3 regions of the uncultured Succiniclasticum sp. genome follow, and region 2 is predicted to be linked to each of the others. Evidence: a T-box and tRNA genes for the amino acid it is inferred to sense, from the RefSeq annotation. Region 2 holds a T-box; the other regions hold tRNA genes.
What was found. The T-box of region 2 lies ahead of QZV31_RS09760 (valine--tRNA ligase). A T-box ahead of a tRNA ligase gene usually reads a tRNA of that ligase, here a tRNA-Val.
Positions count from the first base shown of each region.

Region 1 (6,509 bases), on a different contig from region 2:
CGGTCATATCTTGTCCGCAGTGTAATAGTTGTGCTTTGTCTGCTAATTTCCTTATGGCAGACAGAGTTTTCCCTGCCCCTGTTATGGGAGCGGGGACATTACTTTATTGACACTGTCGGCAGGATGTTCCCTCCGGATACTTCCTTTCTGGATGTGATTCTGGTTCCGCTGCGGGACACAGTGTATATTTCCCTTCTGGGAACCGTTTTTGGCGGAATCATCGGAGCAGCGGGGACAGTACTGTGCAACGGGTATGTGAATCAGTGGAAAGCTGTGCGGATTGCCCTTAAGACGGCAGTACACGTGTTTCGATGCATTCCCGTGCTGATTCTGGCCTTGCTCTGTACGTTTGTGTTCGGTCTTGGCATGTGGTCCGGCATCATAGCGGTTACCCTGTCCACCGGGGCAGTGCTTTCCCGGTTGGGATACGAAGACAGCGAGAACGCAGACCTGCATGCGGCCCGTGTGCTGGAATATGCGGGAGCGGGGCGCCTCAAAGCCTGGTGGGTCTCTGTGTGGAAGCAGATACTCCCGGGTTATCTTGCCAACCTGCTGTATCTGTTGGAATCCAATGTGCGTAACGCTGCGGTGTTGGGTTTTGTGGGGGCGGGAGGCATAGGTCTTTTGCTAAATGAGAAGCTGGCCTGGCGGGAGTACTCCAAAGTGGGCATGATTCTTTGCGTGTTATATCTGGTAGTGTTGGCAACGGAGAGTTTAAGCGGGTTCCTGCGCGTTCGTCTGGTAGAATCGGAAACAAAACACAAAAAAGGGTATGTCCCCGTGATTCTGTGCGCTTTTTTCATCATTTTCTCTTTTTTAAACGGATTTCCGGCCATATCAGATGTGAACAAAACCGCGCTGGAATCTATTGTTGAAGGCGTTGTAAATCCGGATATTACAATGATGTTTTCTCCGGACCCGGATGCGGTGCCAGCCTTGTTATTTGAAAGCCTGTGCATTGCTTTTTTGGGAACTCTCGGAGGAACTTTATTCGCCCTTCTGTTATCTGTTTTTTCCTGTTTCCGCTTTTTTGGTTTTGCAGCACTGTTGGTTCGTCTGCTGTTGCTTGTGTTCCGTTCGGTGCCGGTCCTTGTTTACGGGTTGCTGTGGATCCGGGTGACCGGACCTGGGCCGTTTGCCGGCGTGCTGACCATGGCTCTGTGCAGCATCGGTCTTTTGGCCAAACGCTTCCTGATTGCCATTGACAGCATTGACTTGAAACCGTACTATGCGTTACGTGCTTCAGGTGTTAATCTTCTGGCGGCTGTGCGTTGGGCTGTGGTTCCCCAGATACTGCCGCACTATTTGTCCGCCGTTATCTACCGCATGGACATCAACCTGCGGGAAGTTGCCGTATTGGGCCTGGTTGGTGCGGGCGGCATCGGTACTCCTTTGGTTCTGGCTATGAATCACTACGAATGGAAACAGGCAGGCGCGCTGCTTTGGGGCCTGATACTGGTGGTGGCTGCGGCAGGAGCCGTTTCGGAAAAATACCGCAGGGCATATCGGTTGCGTAAAGTCAGGTAAGCAGGTATGGTAGTACGATGCCTCTTGCGTAATGGAAAACACAATGACGATTGTTCCAATACGTGAAAAGGAAAGAATGTAAACATAATTCGAATCCATTCTGTTGTTTCAAAAGAAATATAAACGCAAAGAAATATAAAGCAAAATAAAAGCTGTACAAAGCAAGTGGAAATTCCATTGCCTTGTACAGTTTTGTTTTGTAATTATTCACAAGAGTACTTTTAAAAACCGGTTCCGCGTTTAAAACGAAAGTAAAGATTATTCAACAGAAACACACCTGATTATGATTCTGTTTTGCTTTCAATAATTACTCTTCACCGGGCACACGGACAATGGCGCCTTCTGCGGCGGAGGATACCAGCGCTGCATAACGGGCCAGGTAACCAGTCTTTACTTTGGGCGGCGGGCATTTCCATTTTGCCCGGCGTTTTTCCAGTTCTTTGTCGGAAACCTTAACGTTTAGTGAACGTTTCGGGATGTTGATCTCGATGATGTCGCCTTCTTCGATTAACGCAATGTTGCCGCCTTCACGGGCTTCCGGAGAGATATGGCCGATGCAGGCGCCGCGCGTTGCACCGGAGAAGCGACCGTCGGTGAGAAGGGCAACGTCTTTATCCAGTCCCATGCCGGCCAGTACGGAGGTGGGATTCAGCATCTCCCGCATGCCCGGGCCGCCTTTGGGTCCTTCATAACGGATAACGACTACATCGCCCTTGTTAATCTTTTTGGCGCAAATGGCTTTGATAGCTTCGTCTTCCGAGTTAAATACCCGGGCCGGACCGGAATGTACCAGCATCTCTTCCGCTACGGCACTCTCTTTTACAACAGAGCACATGGGCGCGATGTTGCCGGTCAGTACGGCGATGCCGCCGGTCTTGCGGTAGGGGTCTTCTACGGTGCGGATTACATCCGGACGCGTAATGACCGCGTTTTTGATCAAAGCACCGATGGTCTTGCCGGTGACGGTCTTGCAGCTCTTGTTAATGAGTCCCAGTTTGCTCAGTTCATTCATGACAGCAGAAATGCCGCCGGCTTCGTTCAGGTCAATCATATGATGGAAACCTCCGGGGCTCAGTTTGGTCAGGTACGGAGTCTTCTTGGAGATTTTGTCAAACAGGGATAAGGGCAGTTTGAGTCCGGCTTCGTGGGCGATAGCCGGTAAGTGCAACGCTGTGTTGGAGCTGCCGCCGATGGCCATGTCCACCGTGATGGCATTCTTAAAGGCGTTCATAGTCATGATATCCCGTGGCAGGAGCTGTTCTTTAACCAGGCGGACAACGGTTTCGCCCGCTTTTTTGGCCAGACGGGCACGGTCACCTTGGAAGGCTGCAGGAATGGTCCCGTTGCCGGGCAGGCCCATGCCTAACACTTCGGTGAGGCAGTTCATGGTATTTGCGGTGAACAGACCGGCGCAGCTGCCGCAGCCGGGGCAGGAGCAGCGTTCGATGCGGGACAGTTCTGCTTTATCGATTTTGCCGGCTTCAAAACGGCCGGCCGCTTCAAACGTGGTGGAAATAGAAATGTCTTTACCCTCGTAACGACCGGGGAGCATGGGGCCGCCGCTGCAGAATACAGCAGGGATATTCAGGCGCAGCGCAGCCATCAGCATGCCGGGTACAATTTTATCGCAGTTGGGGATCAGTACCATGCCGTCAAAGGCGTGGCCGTTAATCTGCGCTTCAATGCTGTCGGCGATCAGTTCGCGGCTTGCCAGCGGGTATTTCATCCCTTCATGGCCCATGGCGATACCGTCGCAAAGGCCGATGGCAGGAACTTCAATGGGAACGCCGCCAGCTGCGAGGATGCCGTATTTTACCATTTTGGCCTGGTCGTCCAGATGGGCATGACCGGCAATGATATCAGTCTGGGAATTAACAACTGCAATCAGCGGCTTTTTCAAGTCTTCGTCGCTGAATCCGAGTGCATAAAACAGAGAACGGTGTGCAGCACGGGTGGAACCTTTTTTAACTAAATCGCTTCGCATAGGATAACCTCTTTTCTTTCAAAAAAATATGGAGTTTTCTTCGTTTATTCCAACGAATGTATCTATATAATTTTATGCCTATAATAGGTGATTGTCAATCAGATGGCAGAAGATGACATGGGATTACGCGTTGATAAACAAGTAAAATGTAAAAAGCGTTACAGCTTTTAAACCGCGAAGATAAGATGGCTGAACTATTCGCTTTCAGACCGTATTGCCCAGCGCAGCTTTGTGGATTTGGATCTGGGGTTGGCAACACATTCTTCTGCCGATGGGCGGATTACGTCTCTGGCGGCGTCGCTGAACAGACCTTCTTTAACATACTGCTTGAAAGCTTTTTTAACCAGCCGGTCTTCTCCGGAATGGAAGGTCAGGATGGCAACCCGCCCGCCCGGTGCCAGTGCGCAGGGGAGTTTTTCAAGAAAGGCATACAGGGATTCCATTTCTGCGTTTACATCAATCCGCAGTGCCTGAAAGACACGGGCGCAGCTTTTCTTTACGCTTTGCCTTCGTTCATTTCCCGGAAGATGGGAGAGTGCTTTTTCTATTTCCCGATACAGCTCTTTTGTTGTATTAATGGGAATACCGTTTTGTATGTCAGAGGAAATGGTTCGCGCGATTTCTTCTGCATAAGGTTCATCTGCGTTTTCCATAAGCATTCCTTCCAGCTCTTCCGCGGAAAGCTTTCGCAGCAGTTTTGCGGCAGAGATGCCACGCTGCGGATTCATGCGCAGGTCAAGAGGGCCGTCTGTTTTGTAAGAAAAACCACGTGCCGGATTATCCAGCTGCATGGAGGAAATGCCCAAATCTGCCAGGATAAAATCGAAAGGACCTGATTCGGCAGCGATTTTATCGATACCTGCAAAATTCATATGATGTATGGTTAAAATATCGTCGCCATACCCTGCGTCCAGCAACCGTTTCTGTGTTTTCCCAGACTCAATGGGGTCTACATCTGTTGCATGCAGATGTCCTTTGCCTTGTAACTGTTCCAGCATGGCGCGGGTGTGGCCTCCGTATCCCAGTGTTGCGTCAAAACCGGTCTGACCCGGTTTGATTTGCAGGAAGTCAAGGATTTCCCTGACCATGATGGGAATATGGGTGCCTGCCGGAGTGCTCCCTTTTGCTTTTACATGGGTTGCAATATCCTGGTATTTTTCCGGATTCAGTTCTTTATATTTTTCTTCAAAATTTTTTGGATAACGTCCGGCATAGTGTTTTCTTCGCACATGTTTTTCCGGAGCAGTATGTTTTGTTTCTTTGGTATTCGAATTCATATCCTTCTGTTTTCCTTTGACGTGTTTGATTTGTTCAGAGTCTTATCTTGTAAATTATAAATTGAATTGTGAATTTTGAAAAGGTTAAAAACAGAAATTGTTTCACGTGAAACAACGGGTGCATTTCTAATTTTCAATTCTGAAAAAACTTATGAATGAAAACGGAAGAGCGCTTGTTCGTAAAGGGATAATATATTATAATAATATAGTAATATTACTCCGCGATTAATGAAGGAGGATGAGGACTGATGATAACGATTGAAGATGTGCGGGCATGGCTGGATGAAAAAAATGTTCCGTATGAGGTTATGGTTGATTCCGCTACGGGTAACGACGTATATATTATCAAACATCATTCCGAAGCGGCTGGCATAGATTATATGGGAGTGATTGCAGTTCCCCCCGGACGTTTTATGATGGTAAAGGTAGTCGGTGCGGATTTAAGTAAATATCACCCGCGTAAATGCGTGGCAGTATTGCAGCAGTTTAACGGTCTGCTGAACCGCCATCATACAGCGGACAGCTATAATTATAATGTGGAAGGGAAGAATCTGATCATAGTATTCTGGCCGGAAAATACAACGACGGACAGCATCCAGCATTATCTGGATTTTGGATTTGACCGTTTGGATTTCATGTACAGAAATCTGGAAAAACTGGAAATTGCGGATTAATGACAAGCTATTCGAGTCGTTCTTCTCGTCGGATTAAGATGTTGCTTGGCAAGGGAAAGAGAAATATTGTTTGAATTTCTTCGAGATTTATCAACTTTTTCTTGACAATCCCTTTCCTTTGTTCTATAATATTCCAGTAACACGTCAAGTGGTCGACTAGCTCAGCTGGCAGAGCAACTGACTCTTAATCAGTGGGTCCGGGGTTCGAGCCCCCGGTCGATCACCATGTGGGCGCTTAGCTCAGCTGGGAGAGCGTCTGCCTTACAAGCAGAATGTCAGCGGTTCGATCCCGTTAGCGCCCACCATTTTTTTATGTGTGGCCCGGTGGTTCAGTTGGTTAGAATGCCGCCCTGTCACGGCGGAGGTCACGAGTTCGAGTCTCGTCCGGGTCGCCACTATGCCTCGGTAGCTCAGTTGGTAGAGCAAGGGACTGAAAATCCCTGTGTCCACAGTTCGATTCTGTGCTGAGGCACCATTCTGAATAATTGTTACCCACGGATACTATACCGTGGGTAATTTTGTATAAAGAAACCTGTGTAACGTTTTCTGAATAGCAGGTTTTTGTTGAAAAGCGTTAATGCAACGGTATCGTTGAAAAAGAAGGTGTCGTTTATGTTTCCTGGCGGAGAGAGTACTACAACTTCCCTTATTTTTATCTGGGGACTTATATTGATCTGCAGTATCCGCGGCTGTTACCGTAATTTTCAGACGGGTGACAAAGCCTGGGGAACTGCTTTCGGAATCCTGATTCCCGCGTCTGCCTATTTTCTGGCAGACCTGTTGGGGTTGCTGCCTCCCGGCGCGCCTCATGTGTTTATGTGAAGTGATTCCGAAGTTTTTGCAGAGTCTTTGTAAAAATGCTTGACAAAAGGTAAACGATACAGTAAAATACAATTGGTTAGCGAAAGCTAACTAATTTTTGCGTGATGTGTTAGCGGAAGCTAACCCTTTTCTGATGATTCCTCTTCTATTTTTTGCTTTGTGGAGTCTGCTTAAATAGCATCTTGCGGATTTACAGTATCCCCTACGGTTAATGTAAATCCGCAT
Region 1 is NZ_CADBFF010000039.1:14,263-20,771, forward strand. It holds gene QZV31_RS12420 (ABC transporter permease subunit) at 1-1,527, shown strand, start outside; gene ilvD (dihydroxy-acid dehydratase) at 1,835-3,511, opposite strand; gene rsmH (16S rRNA (cytosine(1402)-N(4))-methyltransferase RsmH) at 3,706-4,788, opposite strand; gene QZV31_RS12435 (hypothetical protein) at 5,037-5,462, shown strand; tRNA gene QZV31_RS12440 (tRNA-Lys) at 5,613-5,688, shown strand; tRNA gene QZV31_RS12445 (tRNA-Val) at 5,692-5,767, shown strand; tRNA gene QZV31_RS12450 (tRNA-Asp) at 5,781-5,857, shown strand; tRNA gene QZV31_RS12455 (tRNA-Phe) at 5,862-5,937, shown strand; gene QZV31_RS12460 (hypothetical protein) at 6,075-6,284, shown strand.
Region 1: it encodes a tRNA-Val, which carries the amino acid that the T-box ahead of QZV31_RS09760 (valine--tRNA ligase) is inferred to sense. The anticodon was not compared.

Region 2 (6,509 bases):
CCTGTGGCCAACAGCAGCAACAACAGCCATTTTAAATGACGAGGCCAGACGCGCAGCTGTGAAATACCGCGTTCCTTCCACGCAATCTGCAGTCCCATCAGCAGCGACAGCAAGATCACAATGCTGAGCAGGGTCTGGTCAAGGGCGATACACCCCGCGATCAGCAAAAGAAACTTCTGCATCTTACGGTATTCTTTTGCCGTTACGTTTGTATCTTCTATCATCTCCGCACCTTAACCCATTCGTTTCTCCGGATTTCAAATTGCAAAAAAACACGGAATCCCAAAATGCTGCCCGTTCATAATGAATCAGCACTTATTCTTATATTCTTACGCTCGCCTTAAACGTCCCCACCAGATACAGGGAACCGCAAACGCAGACGACACCGTCGTCACCCGCCGCCTCACAGGCCTGCCGGTAGGCCCGGCTGACAGAATCCACCGGTGTGGCATTGCTGCCGACCCGGGCAGCCAGGTCCGCCGCTTCCGCAGCCCGGGGCCCGTCGTCAGCCCGCACGGTAAACACCGTATCAGACGGGCGAAACAAAATCCGGATTACCTCATCTACACTTTTATCGCCCATCATACCGAAAACAAAAGCCCGTTTCCTGTCCGGATAATATTTGTCCAGCGCGTTCCGCAGGGCTTCCGCCCCATTGGGATTATGGGCCCCGTCCAGAATCACATCCGGCAAACTGCTGATTTTTTCCAGCCGCCCCGGCCATTTGGTATGGGCCGCGCCAAGATGCAGATGTTCCTCTGTAATCCGTGGGTCCTGCTTCGACACAATTTTCGCTGCCACAATGGCAAGGGAAGCGTTGACGATCTGATGCGCCCCCGGCAACTGTATCTCGTACTCCGAAGCGTAATTGGTCCCGGCCATCAGCCTGAACTTCTGTCCATCGACAGAACTGCTGATTTCCTGTCCCCGGAAGGATCTGCCGTACTCATACAGCGGAGCCTCCTTCAGGGCGCCCATCACCCGGATCGGTCCCAGGGCATTGCCTTCCGCCCCGGTGACCACCGGAACCTTTTCCTTGATGATGCCGGCTTTTTGCAGGGCAATTTCTTCTATTGTATTTCCCAGCACCTTGGTGTGATCCAGGGCAATATTGGTAATCACGGAAACCAGAGGCTTAATTAAATTGGTAGAATCCCATAAGCCCCCCAGACCCACCTCGATCACGGCGTAATCCACCTGCTGCAGGGCAAAGTAATGGAAGGCCGCCGCAGTCAGAATTTCAAACTGGGTAGGCTGCTCGCAGGCTTCCTTTTTCACCAGGTCATCCGCAAACTCACGCACCGTGGTCAGAACTTTCGCGAAGTCTTCATCCGGAATATCTTTTTCATTAATCTGGATCCGCTCGTTGTAGCGGACAAGGTGCGGGGAAGTAAATTTTCCCACCCGCAGCCCTGCCTCCGCCAAAATGGCAGCAATCATGGTGGTAACGCTGCCTTTGCCGTTGGTTCCGGCTACGTGAATCGTTTTTACCTGGTTTTCGGGATGGCCCAGCACAAACAGAAGCTGCTGGATCCGCTCCATTCCCAGCCGGATGCCGAACTGCCCCAGACTTTCCAGCCAGGCAATACTTTCATCATAATTCATGGTAAAACAATCTCCGGATTTTCATATTTCTACCAGTGTTACAGTACACGCATCATAACATCGGCACGCATTACGATGTACCAGTTTCAGGACAGTACCTTAAGGAAACACTGATTCATCAGCGTCTCCTTAAATCGTTTTCAGATATGCCAGCCGTTCTTCAATGGTTTTAATCTTGGCCGCGAATTCTTCCGCTTTTGCCTGTTCTTTTTCCACAACCTCTTTCGGCGCTTTGGCCAGGAATCCCTGGTTCTGCAGCTTGCCGCTCACCCGCTGCATCTCTTTCTGCAGTCCGGCAAGTTCCTTATTCAGACGGGCGGTTTCCACCTCCACGTCAATCAGCGCTTTCAGCGGCAGATATACTTCCACGCCCGCATTCACGGAGGCCATGGCATTTTCCGGTTTGTCGGCCGTCAGCGGCAGCAGTTCCATGTCGTCCACATTGGCCAGCAGATGGATATAGGCGGCATTCTCCCGGAACACTCCTGTCAGTTCATCCGATACCAGCAGGATCGCGGGAACTTTTTTGCCCGGGTTCACATTCACCTGGGACCGCATTTCACGGATGGACCGGATGGCGTTCATGATGGCTTCCATGCCCTTTTCCGCCGCCTTATCCTGCAAGGCGGGATCCGCCTTCGGCCAGGCGCTGATCATGATGCTTTCAGTATCATGGGGCAGTGCCTGATAAATCTCTTCCGTAATAAACGGCATGTAAGGATGCAACAGTTTCATAGCGCCGGTCAGCACGGTCACCAGCACCTGCTGGGCCGTTGCACGTGCTTCTTCCCCGGCTTTGCCGTACAGTCTCGGTTTGATCAATTCAATATACCAGTCGCAGATCTCGCCCCAGATGAAATCATACACGGTTCGGCCCGCTTCGCCCAGCTCGAACTTATCCAGCAGCGTGGTCACATCTGCAGCCACATCCTGCATGCGGGAAAGGATCCACTTATCCGCCAGCTCGTACGGAGCCCGTTTCGCGTCGGCCTGATAGCCTTCCAGATTCATCAGCGCGAAGCGGGAAGCGTTCCAGATTTTATTGGCAAAGTTCCGGGTGGCTTCCAGACGGCTCCAGTAGAAACGCATGTCATTGCCGGGCGTATTGCCGGTGATCAGCATGAAGCGCAGGGTATCGCAGCCATACTGTTCGATCACCTGCAGCGGATCGATACCGTTGCCCAGGGATTTGCTCATCTTCCGGCCCTGCTCATCCCGGACCAGGCCGTGGATAAACACCCGGTCAAAGGGAATGTCCTTCATAAATTCCATGCCCATGATCAGCATGCGGGCCACCCAGAAGAAGATGATATCGTAGCCGGTCACCAGTACGCTGGTGGGATAGAACTGCTTCAGGACATCTGTCTTTTCCGGCCAGCCCATGATGGAGAACGGCCACAAGGCAGAACTGAACCAGGTATCCAGGGCATCTTCATCCTGATGCACGTGACCGCCGCACTTCGGGCATTTGTCCATATCCGTACGGGACGCGATTTCCGCGCCGCAGTCGTCACAGTACCAGACAGGGATCCGGTGTCCCCACCAAATCTGGCGGCTGATGCACCAGTCGTGCATGTTTTCCATCCAGCCCAGATAGTTCTTGGTAAAACGTTCCGGCACGAATTGGGTGCGGCCGTCTTTTACGCAGTCCGTAGCAGCCTTCAGCAGCGGCTCCATCTTTACGAACCACTGGGTGGAAATCAGGGCCTCAATCGGTTCGCCGCAGCGCTGGCAGTGACCTACGGAATGAGGACAGTCTTCAATTTTTACCAGCAGTCCCAGTTCGTCCAGATCTTTTACGATATTCTTACGACATTCATACCGTTCCTGCCCTTCATAGCGTCCGGACTCTTTGGTCATGATACCGTCTTTATCGATGACAACAATGGCCTCCAGGTTCTGCCGCAGGCTCATCTCATAGTCGTTGGGGTCATGGGCCGGAGTAATCTTTACCGCGCCGGTACCGAATTCTGTATCAACATAGTCATCGGCGATAATGGGAATTACCCGGTTCATGATCGGCAGCATGATTTTTTCGCCTACCAGCTTGCCGTACCGCTCGTCTTTCGGATTTACGGCCACCGCCGTATCGCCGGGGATAGTCTCCGGACGGGTGGTGGCAATGGTCAGGTATTCCCCTTCATGACCGATGATCGGATATTTGATATACCACAGATGGCCCGCGTCGTCCTTGTGCTCTACTTCGATATCGCTTAACGCCGTATTGCAGTTGACACACCAGTTGGTGATGCGGGTGCCCCGGTAAATCAGTCCCCTTTCATATAAGGAAACAAACACTTCCCGCACCGCCCGGGAGCAGCCTTCATCCAGAGTAAAGCGGATGCGGTCCCAGTCGCAGGAAATGCCCAGACATTTCAGCTGGTCGATGATCCGGTTGCTGTACTGTTCTTTCCAGGCCCAGACCCGTTTCACGAACTCTTCCCGGCCCAGGTCATAGCGGGTCAGTCCTTCATTCTTTTTAATTTCTTCTTCTACCTTAATCTGGGTTGCCAGTCCGGCATGGTCGTAGCCGGGGAACCAGATTGTGTTATCCCCCATCATACGGTGCCAGCGGATCAGGATATCCTGCAGCGTGTTGTCCAGGGCATGCCCCATGTGCAGCTGTCCTGTAATATTGGGAGGCGGAATGACAATGGTAAACGGTTTTCTGTCCGGGTCCGGTTCCGCGTGGAAATATTTATTCTTTTCCCAGAACTGATACCATTTCTTCTCCACCGATGCGGGATCATACGTTTTAGGGATGTTGTGCTCTTCTGCCATGTTCTTTCCTCCTGTGAACCTATAAAAATTTAATTATTACCAAACTCAATGCTTAAGGCAACACTGATTAATCAGCGTCTCCTTATGAAAACAAAAAAGCCCTGTTACAACATTGCAACAGGACGAATGACCGTGGTACCACCTGAATTCTCTGTTCATTATTCAGGTGAAACTCCGGCATATTTTACGCAACTACGGATTGAATCAATATTTGCGTGATAGGATGCCCACCTGACTATGGACAAAGCTCTTATTGATTACGTAACGTGTAACACGGGAACGCTTACGCATATTACAGAGATGCACAACAAAACGCGCATTCATTCCATGAACTTGCCGTTCATTCGCAAATCATCACATAAGATAATATGAAGATTTGGCTGCGAATCATTATTTTCTCTGTCATACTTCAGCGTTCCGGCTCCCGGGCTACCTTCCTGCATTTCCACCGGACGATTTTCACCAGCCTCGCCCTCTCTTCAGGTCTTCCTGCAGTACTCCTCCCGTTCCCAGCCGTTTTTATAAAAAATTGTACTTTTTTAGTTTACCAACCTCGGGTAACGCTGTCAAGCACTATTTTTTCTCCGGAATAAAAATTGCACAGCCAGGCGGGCTTATCCGACGCAAAACAGAAATAAATTTATAAAAATTTTACATTTCCCCTGATACATGCACCATGCGGCGAAGCCGATGCTAACTGGTGTTAGCGCATGTTAACAAGGAAAAATTCCTATTGACAAATCATTTGCATGGCCTTATCATTGTCGTTAATATCCCGAAAGGCATACTTCGTTCCACTGCCCCATGTTGCATCTGCCTTATAAAGATACGCTGATTACATGCGTTTATTTACAGACGGATTCATCCGCGTTTCCTTATTTTCTGCAGCAAAGGGCAGCGTCCGGCGTACGCAGCATCATAAAACGCCCCATCAAAATATAAAGGAGTGTTTTTATGAATTCACTGCATGTTACTTCCAACCGTGAAAAGATTGCCATGCGCATCTCCTGGTACAGCATCGCGGTCAACGTCTTTCTGTCCCTGGGCAAATTTGTCGCCGGTATCTTCGGTCATTCCGCTGCCATGGTCTCCGATGCCATCCATTCGGCTTCGGATGTTTTCGCAACGTTTATTGTCATGGCCGGCATCAAAATCTCCGGAAGAGCGTCGGACGACGACCACCAGTATGGCCATGAACGCCTGGAGTGCGTGGCTTCCATCCTGCTCTCTGTTATTTTAGCCCTGACCGGACTTGCCATCGGCTACGCCGGCATAGAGAAAATCCTGAACCAGGATACAGAGTCTATTACCATTCCTACGTTCCTGCCCCTGGCAGCCGCCATCATTTCTATTGTAGTAAAAGAAGCCATGTACTGGTACACGCGTCATTATGCGCTGATGCTGGAATCCGATGCGCTGATGGCAGACGCCTGGCACCACCGCAGCGATTCCCTGTCTTCCGTCGGCAGCTTCATCGGTATTCTGGGCGCCCGCATGGGCTACCCCATCCTGGACCCCATCGCCAGCGTGGTAATCTGTCTGATGATCCTGCAGGCCGGCTATGAAATTTTTATGGGAGCCATTGATAAAATGGTTGACAAAGCCTGCTCCAAGGAAGAAGAAGATGCCATGCGGGCCAAGGTCGCCGCAATCCCCGGCGTCAATCACATCGACCTGCTGCACACCCGCCAGTTCGGCAGCCGCATCTTTGTGGATGTGGAAGTCAGCGCCGACGATAACCTGACCCTGCTGCAATCCCATCAGATTGCGGAAAGCATCCACCATTCCATTGAAAAGGATTTCCCCAATGTCAAACACTGCATGGTACATATCAATCCTGTAAGCGAAGTTTGCCATGAGTGTTACGGGGAACACCGCCATTAAACCGGGGTTTCGGAATCCGAAAATGCATACCGGTAATTCTTACATTTAAATACACTGCTAAATACTCCGCCTTTTTCAGGCAAATAAAAAACCCGCATGGTCCAGATGCGGGTTTTTTATTTGCAGCTGTGTCAAAAGGAGAAGGAGAAGGATGGGAATTTTGCTAAATGACTTGTGAATAGCAAATTAAACAATCAATAATATTTCGCCCTGCAAGTAAAAGAATAAGACCGTTTCTG
Region 2 is NZ_CADBFF010000020.1:9,673-16,181, forward strand. It holds gene QZV31_RS09750 (O-antigen ligase family protein) at 1-224, opposite strand, end outside; gene QZV31_RS09755 (folylpolyglutamate synthase/dihydrofolate synthase family protein) at 322-1,605, opposite strand; gene QZV31_RS09760 (valine--tRNA ligase) at 1,735-4,386, opposite strand; T-box leader at 4,502-4,906, opposite strand; gene QZV31_RS09765 (cation diffusion facilitator family transporter) at 5,341-6,270, shown strand.

Region 3 (6,509 bases), on a different contig from region 2:
GACCGTGACGGATAAAAATGGCAATGTACTGCTTGCCGACACTGCATCCAGAAGGACTTCGCCCTTGGCGGGCAATATCCTGGCGGCTATGGAAGTGATCGGCGTCCAGAAGACGGAACTGCTGCGGCAGATGCCCTGGCTGCGGAAGGAAGCGGAAAGATAACACCATCTGCCCTTGGTCAGCGTGCAGACGAATTAATCATCGTTTCCAATAGTTTTGGAAGCAATGTCTCCACAAATTTATTAGACATTTATGCGGGCTATGGTGTATAATATTTTTAAACGTTAATAAGAATTGTTCTTGATATGTTAACAATATTTGCTGAGGAGGGATTGCTATGGATTCGAGATTTTACAGTTGCCGCAAATGTGGTGTGATCGTAGGATTGGTGGAAGGCTCTCTGACTGGAGTGACCTGCGACGGCGAACCTTTGGAAATGATGCGCGCCAACAGTGTAGACGCATCCCGGGAAAAACATGTGCCCGTGGTGAGCGTGGCAGAATCGATTGTTTCTGTTAAGATCGGAAGCGCGGAGCATCCCATGACGGCGGCTCATCATATCAGCTGGATTTATCTGCAGACCCAGAAGGGCGGGCAGCGCCGGGCTCTCACCATTGATGATAAACCGGAAGCAAAGTTTGCCCTGGTAGACGGGGATAAACCTGTTGCCGTGTTTGCGTACTGCAATCTCCACGGCCTGTGGGTGACGGAATTGTAATATTGGTAAGTAATTACATAAACACAAGCGGCCGGAGAAAACATCGCAAAACCGTAAATGATTGCTATTTCATGGACTCATGTGCCTGTGGCTTCGAAACTCGGGGCTTCGCCCCTCAGACAGTCTCGCCACGACGGCACATTTCATCTCATGAAATGACGCAATCTTTTCCGATGTTTTGCTTATGTTCTCTCCGGCCGCTTTCTTTTATGTGTACTTTTGATTTGCACCTATACAGTACGGTTTTGCGATGTTTTATCCTTGCAGCATGATGCATTCGTTTGTAGTACTATATAATTTTCGTCGTCCAGTCTTCTATGTTCCAGACCTCGTCGATCCAGTCCTCATAGAATTCCGGTTCGTGTGATACTAGAAGCACGGAACCTTTAAATTCAATGATAGCCTTTTTCAGTTCCTCCTTGGCTTCCACATCCAGATGATTGGTGGGTTCGTCCAGTACCAGCCAGTTGACTTCCTGTAACATCAGTTTACAGAGCCGCACTTTGGCTGCTTCGCCGCCACTGAGCACGAATACCTTGGTGGTGATGTGCTCGTTGGTCAGGCCGCAGCCTGCCAGAGCGGCGCGGACTTCCGCATTGGTCAGACCGGGATAGGCATCCCACACGTCTTCCAAAGCGGTCTTTTCGTTTTTGACACGTTCTTCCTGCTCAAAGTAACCGGGCTGCAGAAAATCTCCCTGGCGTATGGTTCCCGCAAAGGGGGGGATCATACCCAAAATCGTTTTCAGCAGGGTAGTCTTGCCCAATCCGTTGACGCCCCGCACCGCCACTTTTTTGTTGCGTTCCAGCTTAAAGGAAACCGGACGGGTCAGGGCGCTGTCGTAACCAAGCACCAGATCTTCCGCTTCTGCCAGAAAGCGCCCGGGAGTTCGGCCAGGCTGAAAACGGAAGTGAGGCTTAGGCCGTTCTGTGGGCTTCTCGATCATCTCCATCTTGTCCAGCTGGCGCTGACGGCTGCGGGCCATGCCGGTGGTAGCGACTCTTGCCTTGTTCCGGGCAATGAAATCTTCCAGCTTCGCCACTTCCTGCTGCTGCCGCACGTAGGCGGCCTCCAGCTGGGCCTTGTGGATCTGGTACAGTTCCTGGAATTTGTCATAGTTCCCGGTGTAACGGGTCAGCTGACAGCCTTCCAGATGATAAATTACGTTGGCTACGTCATTTAAAAAGGCTACGTCATGGGAGATGAGGATGAAAGCGTTTTCGTAATTCTGCAGGAAGCGGGTGAGCCAGCGGATGTGCTCCACATCCAGATAGTTGGTGGGCTCGTCCAGCAGCAGAATATCGGAATCCTGCAACAGCAGCTTGGCCAGCAGTACCTTGTTGCGCTGTCCGCCGGAAAGATCTGCTACATCCCTGTCCAGACCGATATCTCCCAGGCCCAGGCCGTTGGCAAAGTCTTCAATCTGGCTGTCCAGGGAGTAAAAACCGCTGTGCTCCAGGCGGCTCTGAATCTCGCCTACCCGGGCCAGCATTTTGTTCATGGTATCTTCATCCGCCTCTGCCATTTTGTCGTACAGCTCCAGCATTTCCTGCTCGGCGGCAAAATCTTCATTGAAAGCCGTGCGGAGCACGTCCCGGATGGTCTTGCCGTTTTCCAGGCTGCTCATCTGATCCAGATAGCCTACCTTGATCTTGCCGGGCCAGGTGATCTGGCCGTCGTCAGGCAGCAGGTTGTTGGTGATCAGATTAAAAAAAGTAGATTTGCCTTCCCCGTTGGCGCCCACCAGGCCGATGTGTTCCCCTTTTTCCAGTTTGAAGGAAACATCTTCCAGAATCTGGCGCCCGCCGAAGGAATGGCTTACGTGACTTACGGTTAAAAAGCTCATAGGTCCCCCTGTAATACTAAGACTTCAAAAAGCAAACGGCCTCTGCCGTTTCCTGTACGCGTATGCATAAAAAAATATATGCCTATTCTATCCTATACAGGTTGCTTTTGTACAGAAAAATTTTGTGGTACAATATAAAAAACGCTTTAGTATTCTGGTTAATAGTGGCCGGGCAACCCGGGAGGGTCCCAGTCGACGAAGGAAGTCACGCTGAGCGTAGCGATGCGCGGCACACTGAGGAGTGGGAGGTGGGTTTCCCTGCCAATGCTTCGTCGAAACAGTAGCAGATTAAGTATGACGCACAAGGAGGAAACACCATGATTACCGGTAATAAAAAAGACATTGCGAAACTTTTGCCGTATGTATCCCAACGTCTGGGGACCGCCCTGCAATACATTGCGGAAACAGATTTTACCAACGTGAAGAACGGTGAATATCATTTGGACGGAGACAAGGTCTTTGCCCGGGTGGACCGTTACACGACAGAACCCAAAGACAGCAAAAAGCCGGAAAGTCACAATGCCTACATTGATGTACAGTATCTGGGGGAAGGTACGGAAAAGATTTATTACACTGCCAAAGCAGATACCCATAAAGTCATAGAAGATTACGCTGCGGAACGCGATCTTCTCTTCTACGCGGATGCGGGAGAAAAAGACAGCGTTACCCTGGGCGACGGCGTCTTTGCCATCTTCTTTCCCTGGGAACTGCACCGTCCCGGCTGCCATGCCCTGCACGCCGGCTGCGCCGTGCAGAAGATTGTGGTAAAAGTGCTGGCCGAGTAAACCGGTTATGCCGGTTATCGACCTGGTTCGACTGTGTTTCCTGACAGGTTTTTTGCATTTTCAGAAAGCGCTTGGAAAATACATAAGCATGATTCTGAAAAATATCTTAAAAAAGTTGTTGACAAGGTCTTGTGATTGTGGTAATATAACTCACGTAGTCGTTAAGACTGCGAGCTAATTCCACCATAGCTCAATGGTAGAGCATTCGGCTGTTAACCGAAGGGTTGTAGGTTCGAGCCCTACTGGTGGAGCCAATGTGGCCGGTTGGTCAACACCGCCCTTTCACGGCGGTATCAGCGGTTCGAATCCGCTACCGGTCACCATATTTTTTTTGGGCGCTTAGCTCAGCTGGGAGAGCGTCTGCCTTACAAGCAGAATGTCAGCGGTTCGATCCCGTTAGCGCCCACCAATTAAAGACAGAAACGACGGACAGGTTCACAGCCTGTCTTTTTTGTTTTTACAGCGCAATGTATACATGCGTTACGAATTTATTTTATGGACGCTTTATGTTATAATTTAAGATAATATGGGTCACTGGCTACTATGGAATGAACTCATTGTGACAAATGAAAATAAAATGATAAGGATGATTTTTGAAAGGGTGTTACTATGTTAACGGTAAAAAGAGTTACAGCGTTGTTATCCATGGTTACGGTTTTGGTTTTTATGGCATTTCCCGCTATGGCAGCGGAACTGTCTGTGAAAGAGAATCGGACAAGATCGGGAATTGTCAATGTCGCGGTACCATATATTTCCGGTTCCGTCGGGGGAAAACAAGTCGATAACATAGTGAACAAGGCGGTGTTATCGTATGTGAATTCACAGATGAAGCAGATTATGTCCAAGGAGGAAATAGAGACCTTTGAAAGTACTCACGCAGATCCCCGTGAATTAGGTGAGATGCTGCGTTATAATACGGATCTGGTCAAATATACGGATAAGAAGATTGTGGATAAGAATACGGCGGGCAGAGTGACTGCTTCCTGGTATGTACGCAATGAGTATGAAGTCAAAGCTGCCAAAGATACGTTTTATTCTGTGATCCTTAAAACAAAAACGTATACTGGCGGCGCCGGTGACGTAATCGTCTGGAAAGCCATGAATTTTGATTTAAAAGACGGGCATTTAATGGAATTGAAAGAACTGTTTGATGCCAACGCAGATTACGCTTCCCGTTTACAGACACTGATCGGGTATCAGCAGAAGGGAAGGGCCCGCCTTATCAGACATATTAAAGGAAAGAATGTTTCGGAACCCACTCCCGTTACGATTACCGGTCAGGAAAACTTCTATGTGGACGACCATTATAATCTGGGCATCATCCTTTATTCGGGAGCGTCCGGAGCGAAACGGTTGCCTGTGGACGGAGCGGCTGGCAAAGCTGCTGAAACTTCCAAGGGGACGCCTGCCGGTGAGTCCGGTCCGGCTGCTGTAAACAAGCAATCTGCAACGGGACAAATGGAAATATATGATATTTCACTGAATGATTTTGCAGATCTCATCAGGCTGTAATTTGGTCTGGAGAAACTATGCAGAAGTGAACCACTGTACAAAGAGAACGGTTGTACAGGTTAGCACGGATTGAACCATAATTCAAAGGAGCTGATTCCCATGGATAAAGAAGCGTTGAAAGCTGCGGTCTGCAGTGCCATCGATGCGGCAAAGGCTGACATCGAAAAGCTGGCCCTGTGCATTGAAAGCGAACCGGAGCTTGGCTTTAAGGAAACCAAAACGGCAAAAAAAGTAGAAGACTATATGCGGTCCTTAGGTCTGGATCCTCAGACCGGCCTGGCCCTCACCGGTGTCAAAAGCCGGGTCAAAGGCGGTAAGCCCGGACCTTCCGTGGCGGTGCTGGCGGAACTGGATGCCATCGGTACCCCGGACAGTCCCAAAGCGGATCCTCTTACCGGAGCGGCCCACACCTGCGGCCATTTCCTCCAGACTTCTGTCATGCTGGCGGCCTGCACCGGTATCATCAAATCCGGCGTCATGAAGGAACTGGCAGGTGATGCCGTGTTCTTCTCCGTTCCGGCAGAAGAATATGTGGAAATTACCTACCGGAAGAGCCTGCGGGAGCAGGGGAAACTGCATTATATCTGTGGCAAGGGCCAGCTTATTTACGAAGGCCACTTTGACGACATCGACATGACCATGATGATGCACTCCCAGGCCAACATGCCCCAGAAGGCGGTGGCCATCGGTAGTTCCAGCAACGGGTTTGTAGGAAAGACCGTGCAGTATATCGGCAAGTCTGCTCACGCAGCCAATGCTCCCCACGAAGGCATCAATGCCCTGAACGCGGCCTGCCTGGGTCTCATGGGCATCAACGCCCTGCGGGAGACTTTCCGTGAGCAGGACATCATCCGGGTACATCCCATCATCACCAAAGGCGGCGACCTGGTGAACAACGTGCCCGCGGACGTGCGCATGGAACTGTATGTGCGTGCCGCTACCATGGAAGCTATCGACAACACCCACAAACGGGTGGACGCGGCCCTGAAAGCCGGCGGCGACGCCGTAGGCGCCCAAACCATTGTGGAAACTCTGCCGGGCATGCTGCCCCTCCACTGCTGCAAAGAGATGAACGACCTGTTCGTGGCAAACGTGAAAGAGTTCTCTCCGGAAACAGAGATTGTGGATTCCGGTCACTTCAGTGCTTCTACTGACATGGGGGATGTGTCCCATCTCATGCCGGCCATCCATCCGTTCATCGGCGGTACGGACGGAGCTCTCCACACCAAAGACTTTACCGTGACGGATTTTGACGCGGCGGTGATTACCCCGGCCAAAGCCTTTGCCCGCATGATCGTGGACCTGTTGTACGATGACGCGGCCTGTGCGAAAAAGATCCTGGCGGATAACAAACCGCTGCTGACCAAAGAAGAATACATTGCCAAGTGCGATTCTTATTTTTCTAAATAAGTTTTTCCAAAATAATTTCAGAGAAGCAAAATTCATTGTGTTATCATAATTTATCTTTTTGGTTTCTCTGCGATTATAAAAAATTATTGTTAAGGAAGTGAGTGAAATGAAAGATTTCCGTCTCCATCTCATCGTTCTCATCCTGATCGTTGTGGCGGAAAAAATCGGCAACATTTCCATCACGGTGGGTGTCGGCAAAATCGTGCTGCTGCCCATGATGTACGCGTTGCTGATGGG
Region 3 is NZ_CADBFF010000013.1:43,685-50,193, forward strand. It holds gene QZV31_RS07845 (lipase family protein) at 1-163, shown strand, start outside; gene QZV31_RS07850 (desulfoferrodoxin family protein) at 339-719, shown strand; gene QZV31_RS07855 (ABC-F family ATP-binding cassette domain-containing protein) at 1,009-2,565, opposite strand; gene QZV31_RS07860 (YhcH/YjgK/YiaL family protein) at 2,883-3,350, shown strand; tRNA gene QZV31_RS07865 (tRNA-Asn) at 3,530-3,604, shown strand; tRNA gene QZV31_RS07870 (tRNA-Glu) at 3,609-3,673, shown strand; tRNA gene QZV31_RS07875 (tRNA-Val) at 3,684-3,759, shown strand; gene QZV31_RS07880 (hypothetical protein) at 3,960-4,862, shown strand; gene QZV31_RS07885 (amidohydrolase) at 4,962-6,272, shown strand; gene QZV31_RS07890 (DUF3100 domain-containing protein) at 6,379-6,509, shown strand, end outside.
Region 3: it encodes a tRNA-Val, which carries the amino acid that the T-box ahead of QZV31_RS09760 (valine--tRNA ligase) is inferred to sense. The anticodon was not compared.